Regions from separate parts of the Lysinibacillus sp. NPDC056232 genome, predicted to be linked through region 2. Evidence: riboswitches for the same ligand, from Rfam matches in the RefSeq annotation. Region 2 holds a riboswitch; each other region holds the start of a gene.
What was found. Region 2 has a riboswitch for S-adenosylmethionine ahead of ACFCYJ_RS16530 (MetQ/NlpA family ABC transporter substrate-binding protein). Riboswitches for the same ligand answer to the same signal wherever they lie in the genome.
Positions count from the first base shown of each region.

Region 1: linked by a shared signal. The riboswitch ahead of ACFCYJ_RS25305 (O-acetylhomoserine aminocarboxypropyltransferase/cysteine synthase family protein) and the one ahead of ACFCYJ_RS16530 (MetQ/NlpA family ABC transporter substrate-binding protein) in region 2 are both predicted to bind S-adenosylmethionine.
Region 3: linked by a shared signal. The riboswitch ahead of ACFCYJ_RS18010 (bifunctional homocysteine S-methyltransferase/methylenetetrahydrofolate reductase) and the one ahead of ACFCYJ_RS16530 (MetQ/NlpA family ABC transporter substrate-binding protein) in region 2 are both predicted to bind S-adenosylmethionine.

Region 1 covers NZ_JBHJTF010000057.1:14,793-18,071, reverse strand. Annotated here, with positions in the region: gene ACFCYJ_RS25320 (glycerol-3-phosphate acyltransferase) at 38-670, opposite strand; gene ACFCYJ_RS25315 (hypothetical protein) at 698-934, opposite strand; gene ACFCYJ_RS25310 (hypothetical protein) at 914-1,243, shown strand; SAM riboswitch class I at 1,252-1,365, shown strand; gene ACFCYJ_RS25305 (O-acetylhomoserine aminocarboxypropyltransferase/cysteine synthase family protein) at 1,484-2,785, shown strand; gene ACFCYJ_RS25300 (hypothetical protein) at 3,108-3,279, shown strand, end outside.
Region 2 covers NZ_JBHJTF010000022.1:81,133-84,411, reverse strand. Annotated here, with positions in the region: gene ACFCYJ_RS16535 (methionine ABC transporter ATP-binding protein) at 1-751, opposite strand, end outside; gene ACFCYJ_RS16530 (MetQ/NlpA family ABC transporter substrate-binding protein) at 856-1,686, opposite strand; SAM riboswitch class I at 1,775-1,880, opposite strand; gene ACFCYJ_RS16525 (pyridoxal phosphate-dependent aminotransferase) at 2,113-3,279, opposite strand, start outside.
Region 3 covers NZ_JBHJTF010000026.1:31,786-35,064, reverse strand. Annotated here, with positions in the region: gene ACFCYJ_RS18015 (protoporphyrinogen oxidase) at 190-1,578, shown strand; SAM riboswitch class I at 1,704-1,803, shown strand; gene ACFCYJ_RS18010 (bifunctional homocysteine S-methyltransferase/methylenetetrahydrofolate reductase) at 1,896-3,279, shown strand, end outside.

The DNA of each region.
Region 1 (3,279 bases), on a different contig from region 2:
ACGCGGTCATAGAAAAGACAATAATATCCAAAATATATTATTTTTTCTTTTTAAATGCTGAAGTAACTTTAGGCTCAGTTCCTAGCATCAATCGTTTAATATTTTCGATATGCAAAATGATGGCTATACCAAAAAGAAGTAGGGCTATAATCGTTGGGTATATTCCAGGAATCCATAAATATGTGGCTATACAAAAAACGAGATAAAATACAAGTACACCGATAATTAAATAGTTCGTCAGGAAAGATAAAATAACAAATAAAATGAGTGCAAATAAGCCGATTTTCCAATCAATCGCAAGTAATATTCCTATGATTGAAGCGGTACCTTTGCCACCGTTGAAGCCCATATAAAATGGGAAATTATGACCAAGAATGACACCGGTAGCTACGATATAGGTAAAGAGCCAAACGTGTATTTCTGTTAATTGTGTTAGATCTGCGAGGTAGGCATGTGCACCGATAATAGCGGCAACGCCTTTACCGATGTCGATAAGTGCAACTAATACGCCGTATTTCCATCCAAGGGAGAGTGTTGCGTTAGAGGCACCTGCATTGCCATATCCAGTCTTTTTTAAATCTACCCCAGATAAAAATTGAGCAACTTTAGAGCCGTGAACACAGCCAATTAAATAACCAACAAGAAGAAAAATAATAACGGCTTTTATCATAAAAGTCCTCCTTTCTAAATAATAAGCTCATGACCAAAATGTGTGGTTGATTTCCGTTCCGACTGGGCGCTTTGTTGCTGCCACTTCGCTTTCGCACAGATAAAACATTTGCCGCTGACGCTTCGCTTTCGCGCAGAGCAGAGCTTCCTGGGGGCGTCCGATGAGCCGCTTTTGTTGCTGTCGCTTCGCTTTCGCACAGAAAACATCCGCTGCGCTCCAGGGTCTCGGGCCAACAGATGTTTTTTGCGCGAAAGCGTAGTGCAACGAAGCGACAGCAACAGCACCGATGTTGGTCACGAAGGCGTTATCACAGGACGTGATGGTTTTAGCCTTCGTTCCTCTATTGCTGATCCCCAAGGAGTCGCCCAGTCTCCACTACAATCAACTTATAAAAAGGGCGTACATTTTAACAAATTTCACCCCGAAACTTTTAGTGATGAGCTATGTAACACTAAAATAATGTATGCGTTCGTATTACGTAAAAAAGCAGACAGAAGTTTCGGAAAAAATAAAATTTTAGTGTTGACAGAGAAAAAGTCTATGTTTATACTTTGTAACAACGATGGAAATTGAATCTCATACTCTTATCAAGAGCGGCGGAGGGATAGGCCCTATGATGCCCAGCAACCAGTAAGTGACGAACTTGCTAAGGTGCTAATTCCTACAGATTCTTACTTGGATCTGGCAGATAAGGGGAGGAAAACTTGCAACCGCAACCCTCTTCTTAGCTGAAGAGGGTTTTTGTTTTCTACTGAAAAAATCCTCCTCATCTCCGGTACCATCGTAAAAAAAATAACCATTTGGAGGTATACAATGACAAATTTTAAACCAGAAACATTGCTGTTACACGGTGGCCAAGAGCCAGACCCGGTAACAGGATCTCGTACAGTACCCGTATATCGCTCAACGGCATTCGTTTTTAAAGACACTGCTCATGCGCAACGTCTTTTTGCCTTAGAGGAAGCCGGCAATATTTACACAAGAATTACAAACCCAACTGTAGATGTTTTTGAAAAACGCGTCGCTTTATTAGAAGGCGGTACAGCAGCGGTAGCACTTTCATCTGGTGCAGCAGCTATTGCATTTTCAATTTTAAATCTTGCTGGGGCAGGGGATGAAATTGTTGCAGGTAGCTCTTTATACGGAGGTACTTATAATTTATTGGCCAACACACTACCAAACTACGGTATTAAAACAATTTTTGTAGACGAAACAAATCCGGAAAATTTCCGATCAGCTATTACGGATAAAACAAAAGCGGTGTTCGCTGAAATTTACGGTAACCCAAGTTTAAAAGTGCTAGACATTGAAGCAGTAGCGAATATAGCACATGAAAACGGCTTGCCATTAATTATTGATAGCACATTTGCTTCACCGTATGGCTCTACACCAATTGACTTCGGTGCAGATATCGTAGTTCATTCCGCAACAAAATGGATTGGCGGCCACGGTACAACTTTAGGTGGCGTTGTAGTAGATGCAGGGAAGTTTGATTGGACTCGTGGACGTTTCCCAGGCTTTACTGAGCCAGATGCTTCTTATCACGGTTTGCGTTATGGTATAGACACAGCATCGGCTGCATTTGCCACAAAACTGCGAGTGCAATTACTACGCGACTTTGGACCAACATTAAGTGCAGACGCAGCATTTAATTTATTACAAGGTTTAGAAACGCTTCATTTGCGTATTCCTAAACATAATGAAAATGCATTAGCGGTAGCTGAATATTTACGAAACCACCCATCTGTGGAATATGTAAATTACAATGGCTTAGAAGATTTCCCTACCCATGAGTTAGCTAAAAAATATTTGAGAAATGGCTTCGGTTCAGTGCTTACATTTGGTATTAAAGGTGGACGTGAAGCAGGGCGTAAATTAATCGATAGTGTGAAATTATTCTCGCACGTAGCAAATGTAGGGGATGCTAAATCATTAATTATCCATCCAGCATCTACTACACATCAACAACTATCAGCTGAGGAGCTAATCCAAACTGGCGTAACCGAGTCGCTCATTCGCTTATCCATCGGTTTAGAGGCAGTAGAGGACATTATTGCAGATTTAGAACAAGCTATTAAACAAGTAACAGCTTCACAACAACAAGTAGAAGCTTAATAAATAAAAGACATTGGCTAATGTTGTAGCGTTTACGTATTTTCTCATTCGATAGGCCTCATTTGGTAATGCGTAAATCGTTGCTGCATCATCCGCTTGCCTCATTTGGTGAGGGTAACTGAATCTCTTTAAAAATAATACCTAGTAATTTTATAAGTATTGTTGACTCACTTAATTCCTTGCTTTATACTAGGAAATAAGAAAAGCGTTCGACATTTAGTTTTCATAAGTGCTCCCCCACTTTTGAATATATGAAGGGGAGTAGTTGCTCAGCCAGTAGCTACTCCTATCTACCAAAACTGATGATAAAGGAGTGTTTTAAATGGGAAATGTGTATAGTGCGCAAAACATTGCATCTTATCTTATTTATGAGTTAAATGAAGGTCATGTGTTTGTGAACAACATGTCCATTCAAAACATACTTGCATCAGTTGAGAGTACATGGCAAGAGATCTTTGGACATTCAGCTTTTAAGGAAATTGTTTATGTCAAAG
Region 2 (3,279 bases):
GCGATAAATTACGTTGAGAAATGGTATTTAAAAATTTTCGTGTCGTTGGATGCTGAGGCTTCGAAAATAGCTCTATAGCAGAGCCATATTCCACAACTGTCCCTGATTCAAGAACGGATACATCATCGCAAATTTTTTGAATAACATTCATTTCATGTGTAATGAGTAAAATAGTGATGCCCAGCTCACGATTAATTTTCAAGAGAAGCTCAAGAATGGCGTCAGTTGTTTCAGGATCGAGAGCACTTGTCGCTTCATCACTGAGCAAAATCTCAGGCTCTTGAGCAAGGGCACGTGCAATAGCGACACGTTGCTTTTGCCCCCCAGAAAGCTGGCTAGGGTAGCTATCTAATTTCTCTGTTAGGCCAACAATTTCTGCATATTTTGCAACGCGGTTTTTCACTTCAGAGTCGTTATAGCCTAGAAGCTTTAATGGTACCGCGATATTGTTGTAAACAGTCGCTGTTTTCAAGAGATTAAAATGCTGGAAGATCATCCCGATTTTTTGACGTGTTTTGCGAAGGTCGTTTAGAGAAAGGGAAGTAATATCTACATTGTCGATCAATACTTTTCCTGTTGTTGGACGCTCTAATAAATTAACACAGCGAATAAGAGTACTTTTTCCTGCACCACTGTAGCCAATAACTCCATGGATTTCACCTTTTTTGACATGCAAGTTAATACCATCTACTGCTTTGACGATATCTTTTTTAGTTTTAAATTCTTTTGTGATATTTTCTAATTGAATCATACTGTGATATCTCCTTTCTAAGCCCTTCTATAAAGCAAGAATCTGCTAGTTTTCCGTAGGAGTCTCGCAGATTCTCGATTGTATGAAAGGTCCTTAATCGTCAATTACCAGCCCGGAATAACAGAACCTTTGAATTCTTCTTCAATAAATTTGCGTACTTCATCAGATTGATAAGCTTCAACGAATTTTTTGATTGTTGGGTCGTCTTCGTTTTCAGCACGGACTGCAATGTAATTCACATAAGGAGAGTCAGTAGACTCTAAAAGGATTGAATCTTTTTTAGGATTAATGCCAGCATCAAGAGCGAAGTTCGTATTAATAGCTGCTACATCTACTTCACTAAGCTGCTTCGGAATTTGTGCAGCTTCTAATTCAATGAATTTAAAATTCCTTTTGTTTTCTTCGACATCGCGAATAGATGCTGTTAAGTCTGCACCTTCTTTTAATTTAATGATGCCTGCCTCTTGAAGGACAAATAGAGCACGAGCCCCGTTCGTTGGATCATTTGGTAACCCGAATGTTGCACCATCAGGAACCTCATCGAATGATTTATATTTCTCAGAGTATATGCCCATAGGATTTAAAATTGTTTTTCCTACTGGCACTAAATCTGTTTTGTGATCTTTGTTAAATGCATCGAGGAATGGCTTGTGTTGATAACTATTTACATCAAGATCACCCTCGGCTAACGATGTATTTGGTAAAACATAATCAGAGAAAGTTTTTAGTTCAACCTCTAAGCCATTTTCTTTGGCAACTTTTGCAACAACCTCTGCAATTTGTTCGTGTGGACCAGAAGTCACACCTACTACAATTTTATTTTCATTAATAGCCTTACCTTGACTACCTTTATCTTCTTTAGTACCGCAGCCTACTAATGCTGCTACTAATGTGAGACTTGCTAAACCTAATAAAAATTTGTTTTTCTTTTTCATGAGACATACCTCCAAAGTTGTTTTATCGGTAGTTAAAAATAAAAAAAACTCTCTTATAAACTAAGAGAGGCTCATGAAAAAACGTCCTCTCTTATCTATCAAACGATGATCGTTTGCAGGATTTAGCACCTTCCTTAAAAAAAGGAGGTTGCCGAGCTTCATAGGGCCAGTCCCTCAGCTACTCTTGATAAGAGATTTATATTATTTTTTTGTAAATCCGATATACCTAATATAGATTATAGGATATAGTAAGTCAATTGAATTTTTAAAATATTTTATTTTGCTATACTATTTAGTCGAAAAAGAGTCCGCTAGAAGAAGGGGTAGGGCAACTAAAAAAGATAGGAAATGAAAAACTGTTCTTATAGCAAGTTTGAGCTAATGGAACAGTTTTTCGATAGAGTCTACTTAGGTATGGGGATATGTTCATGAGCTAAATAGGTTTAATTTTTCAACTCTACTGATTGCTTCACGTAAGCGTTCTTCACTAACAAGTAAACCGACCCGCACATAGCCTTCGCCATATTCACCAAAGCCATTACCTGCCGCTACTGCGATATCAGCTTTGTCGAGCAATACATCAGCAAACTGCTCGCTCGTATAACCTAATGGAACAGGGAGCCATGCAAAGAAAGAACCCTTCGGTGCGGTTACGTGCCAACCAATTCGCTGTGCTTCTTCGATAAGAATATTTCGTCGCCGCTCATAAGTCGCTCTTAGCTCATCCGCGCAATCCTGAGATGCTGTAAGGGCAACCGCTGCTGCTTGTTGCACAGCGGGGAATTGACTACAAAATAGATGATCTTGAATAAGGTTAATGGCTGCAACAATATCAGGGTTACCAACTGCAAAACCAATGCGCCAGCCTGCCATATTATACGTTTTGGATAATGTATACATTTCGATACCGACATCTTTTGCACCGTCAGCTTGCAGGAAACTGATAGGTTTATTGCCGTCAAATCCAATCGCCCCATAGGCAAAATCATGTGCTACGATAATGTTGTGCTCTTTTGCAAAGCGTACTGTTTCCTCAAAAAATTCAAGTGTTGCAGTACCACCAGTTGGGTTATTCGGGTAATTCAAGTAAAGCAGCTTCGCCATTTCTTTTACTTCATCGGATAAAGCATTATAATCGGGCAGGAAATTATTTTCTGCAAAAAGCGGCATGACTTCAAAATTAACATCGCCTAATACGACACCAGATAAGTAATCTGGATACCCTGGATCGGGTAACAGCATTGTATCCCCGGGGTTTAAAACGGCTAACGGTAACTCAACAAGACCGATTTTCGTACCACCGAGAATAGCTACTTCTGTTTCAGGATCAATGTCAACATTGTATTCACGTTTGTAGAAGTTTGCTGCTGCTTGGCGTAATTCTGCTATGCCACGAAATGGAGAGTATTTATGATTTTGAGGATTTTCTGCTGCCTCCTGTAATGCTTTAATAATGTGTGAAGGAGTGGGTTGGTCAGGATTACCTTGACCAAGATTAATAACATCACGCCCTTCAGCTAGAGCAGTGTTTACTTTTTGCACAAGTGCTGCAAAAAATTGAGTTGGAAGTTGCTGTAGTTTTTTTGAGAATTC
Region 3 (3,279 bases), on a different contig from region 2:
ATATATAATATCAGCTAGGTATCGAATATGTGCTGTTAAATTTAATATATGCTAACTGAACATAGAAAAAAATGGAGCTATCCAATGCCTGGATAGCTCCATTTTTGCTAAATTTGTAAAGGGTTTAACGTAATTTTTGATAAAAAAAGTTTATACTGAAATAAAGAACTAAAAATAGGGGCGGTTAATATGAAAACAGTTGTTGTATTAGGTGGCGGAATTACGGGATTGTGTACGATGCATTATCTACAACGCCAAGTTCAGGAGAAAAACTTAAATGTAAAGCTTGTACTCGTTGAAAAGAATACATACCTTGGTGGCAAGCTTCACTCTGCATATGAACAAGGCTTCATTATGGAAACAGGAGCAGATTCTATTGTAGCGCGTCATAAAGGTGTCATGGAGTTAGTAAAAGAACTTAATTTTGAACAAAATCTTGTGTATAACGAAACGGGTATTTCGTATATATACATGAATAATGAGTTACATGCCATCCCTGCAGACTCAACGTTCGGTATTCCTATGAGCTTACAATCTCTTGAGGAAAGCACGCTTGTATCAGCGAAAGGTAAAAAAGAAGCATTAAAAGATTTAACCATGCCAAATGAAGTGTTTACAAAAGAAAGCTCTATCGGGGAATTTTTAACATACTATTTAGGTGAGGAGCTTGTTCAAAACCAAATAGCGCCCGTACTTGCAGGTGTATATTCAGGAGATTTAAATCAGCTTTCCATTGCTTCCACTTTACCGTATTTAATCGATTACAAAAACGATTACGGTAGTATTATTAAAGGTTTCGATGCAAACAGGGAACAATTTGTGAAAGCCGCCAATAAGAAATTTATTTCATTTAGAAATGGGTTATCTTCACTAATAGATCGACTTGAAGAAACATTAACGGATGTAGAAATTATAAAAGGGATTGCCACTACAAGTGTTAAAAAGCAGGAGAATCAATACACTGTTACATTAGCAAACGGAAAAATGATTGAAGCAAATCATGTTGTAATGGCACTGCCAAATGAAGCGGTACAAAGTTTATTGCAGGATGAATCTTTGAACTGCTATTTTGAACGATTCAATACTGCATCCGCCATTACGATTTACTTAGGATTTGATGTACCCGATAATAGATTACCAGCAGATGGAACAGGCTATATTGTGTCACATAATTCGGATGTTATTTGTAATGCAGCAACGTGGACAAGTCGCAAGTGGAAACACACCTCAGCAGAAGGAAAATTACTTGTACGACTTTTTTATAAGAGCATTAACCCTGAGTATGAGAGATTACGTGTGATGACAGATGAAGAGTTAGCAACTGTTGCCCTAGAGGATGTAAGAAAAAGCTTGGGGATTGAGGAAACGCCAACTATTGTTGACGTGACAAAATGGATTGACCAAATGCCGAAGTACGACTTGGCACATCGTGAAGCGTTGCAAGGTCTTGTACAAGAGCTTGAGGAAAACTATCCAAATTTATCAATAGCGGGATGCTCTTATTTTGGAGTAGGCATAGGTGCATGTATTCAAAATGGTAAAAAAATTGGTGAGGAACTTGCTGGAAAACTATCGTAATTGTCTGAATTAAATCAAAATACAATGTTTTTCGTAAAAATTATCCTCTGTTCTGTGAAATAGTCTTGACTCAATCGTTCGTAAACGATATGATTCTTTTAATTATTTAAAAAATTCATACTACATTCTTATCAAGAGAAGCTGAGGGACTGGCCCTATGAAGCTTCAGCAACCAACTTATTGTCAGGTGCTAAATCCAGAAGACCGTTGTGTCGAAGATGAGAAGGAAAAACAATTACGAAACGACGTAAAAGCCTTCTTTTTTTATGAAAGAAGGCTTTTTTTATTTTAAAGAAAAGGGAAGAGAGGCTAGTTTTATGGGATTGCTTGAAAGGTTAAAAACGCATGTTCTTACAGCAGATGGTGCAATTGGTACAGTTTTATATGGCTATGGCTTGGAGTACTGCCATGAGGAAATGAATGTACAGAGACCTGAATTAATTGAAAAGATTCATAGAGAATATATAGCAGCTGGTGCAGATATTATTCAAACGAACACTTACGGAGCTAATGCCATAAAATTAGCCCGTTATGGATTAGAATCTCGTGTGCAGCAGTTTAATGAAGCTGCTATAACGATTGCAAAACGAGCAGCGGCAGATGGTGGACAATTTGTCTTAGGTACTATTGGGGGAATCCGTGGTATTCGTAAAAGTGACGCAACGTTAGAGGGAATTTTAGCAACAGTTGATGAGCAGGCAACTGTTTTACTTGCTGGAAATCCAGATGGTCTTTTACTTGAAACGTATTATGATTTTGAAGAGCTAACAGCGACTTTAACAATGCTACGAGCTAAAACGAAATTACCGATTATTGCTCAAGTTTCTATGCACGAACCCGGAATTTTGCAAAATGGAATGAGCTTAAATAACGCCTTACATAAACTTGAAGCGCTAGGTGCTGATATCGTTGGTGTTAACTGTCGCTTAGGTCCTCACCATACTATACAAGCATTCGAAGGAGTAGAGCTTCCTAAAAAGGCATTTATGTCAGCATATCCGAACGCCTCTCTCCTTGATTTGGAGGATGGCCGTGTCGTATATGAGTCGGAGGCAGATTATTTTGGTCGAGCAGCTGTAGAGCTTCGTGATCAGGGGGTACGTTTAATTGGTGGCTGCTGTGGTACGACACCAAAGCATATTGCTGCAGCGAAAAAATACTTAGAGGAGCTATCCCCGGTCGAGAAAAAGTATGCAAAGCCAGAAAAAGTAGAGGTTGTCCGTGAGGCAGAGCCAGCAAATTATGAGCCATTACATGTAAAAGTAAAGCGTGAACGCTCGATTATTGTAGAGTTAGATACACCAAGACATTTAGAAATCGAAGGCTTTATTGAAGGGGCAAAAAAATTATATGAGGCTGGCGCGGATGTAGTCATGATGGCAGATAATTCACTTGCTTCACCAAGGATTAGTAATGTCGCAATGGGAGCCTTACTGAAAGAAACGCATGGGGTACGCCCGTTAACCCATATAACATGCCGAGATCGTAATTTAATTGGTCTTCAATCACATTTAATGGGATTAAATGCACTAGGAATTCATGATATTTTAGCAGTGACTGGAGATCCGACAAAGGTAGGTGATTTCCCAGGGGCTACTAGCGTTTATGACGTCTCTTCAATGGAGCTCATTCAATTAATAAAACAGTTAAATGAAGGTGTATCGTTTTCAGGGAAACCACTTCGTAAAAAGGCGAATTTCT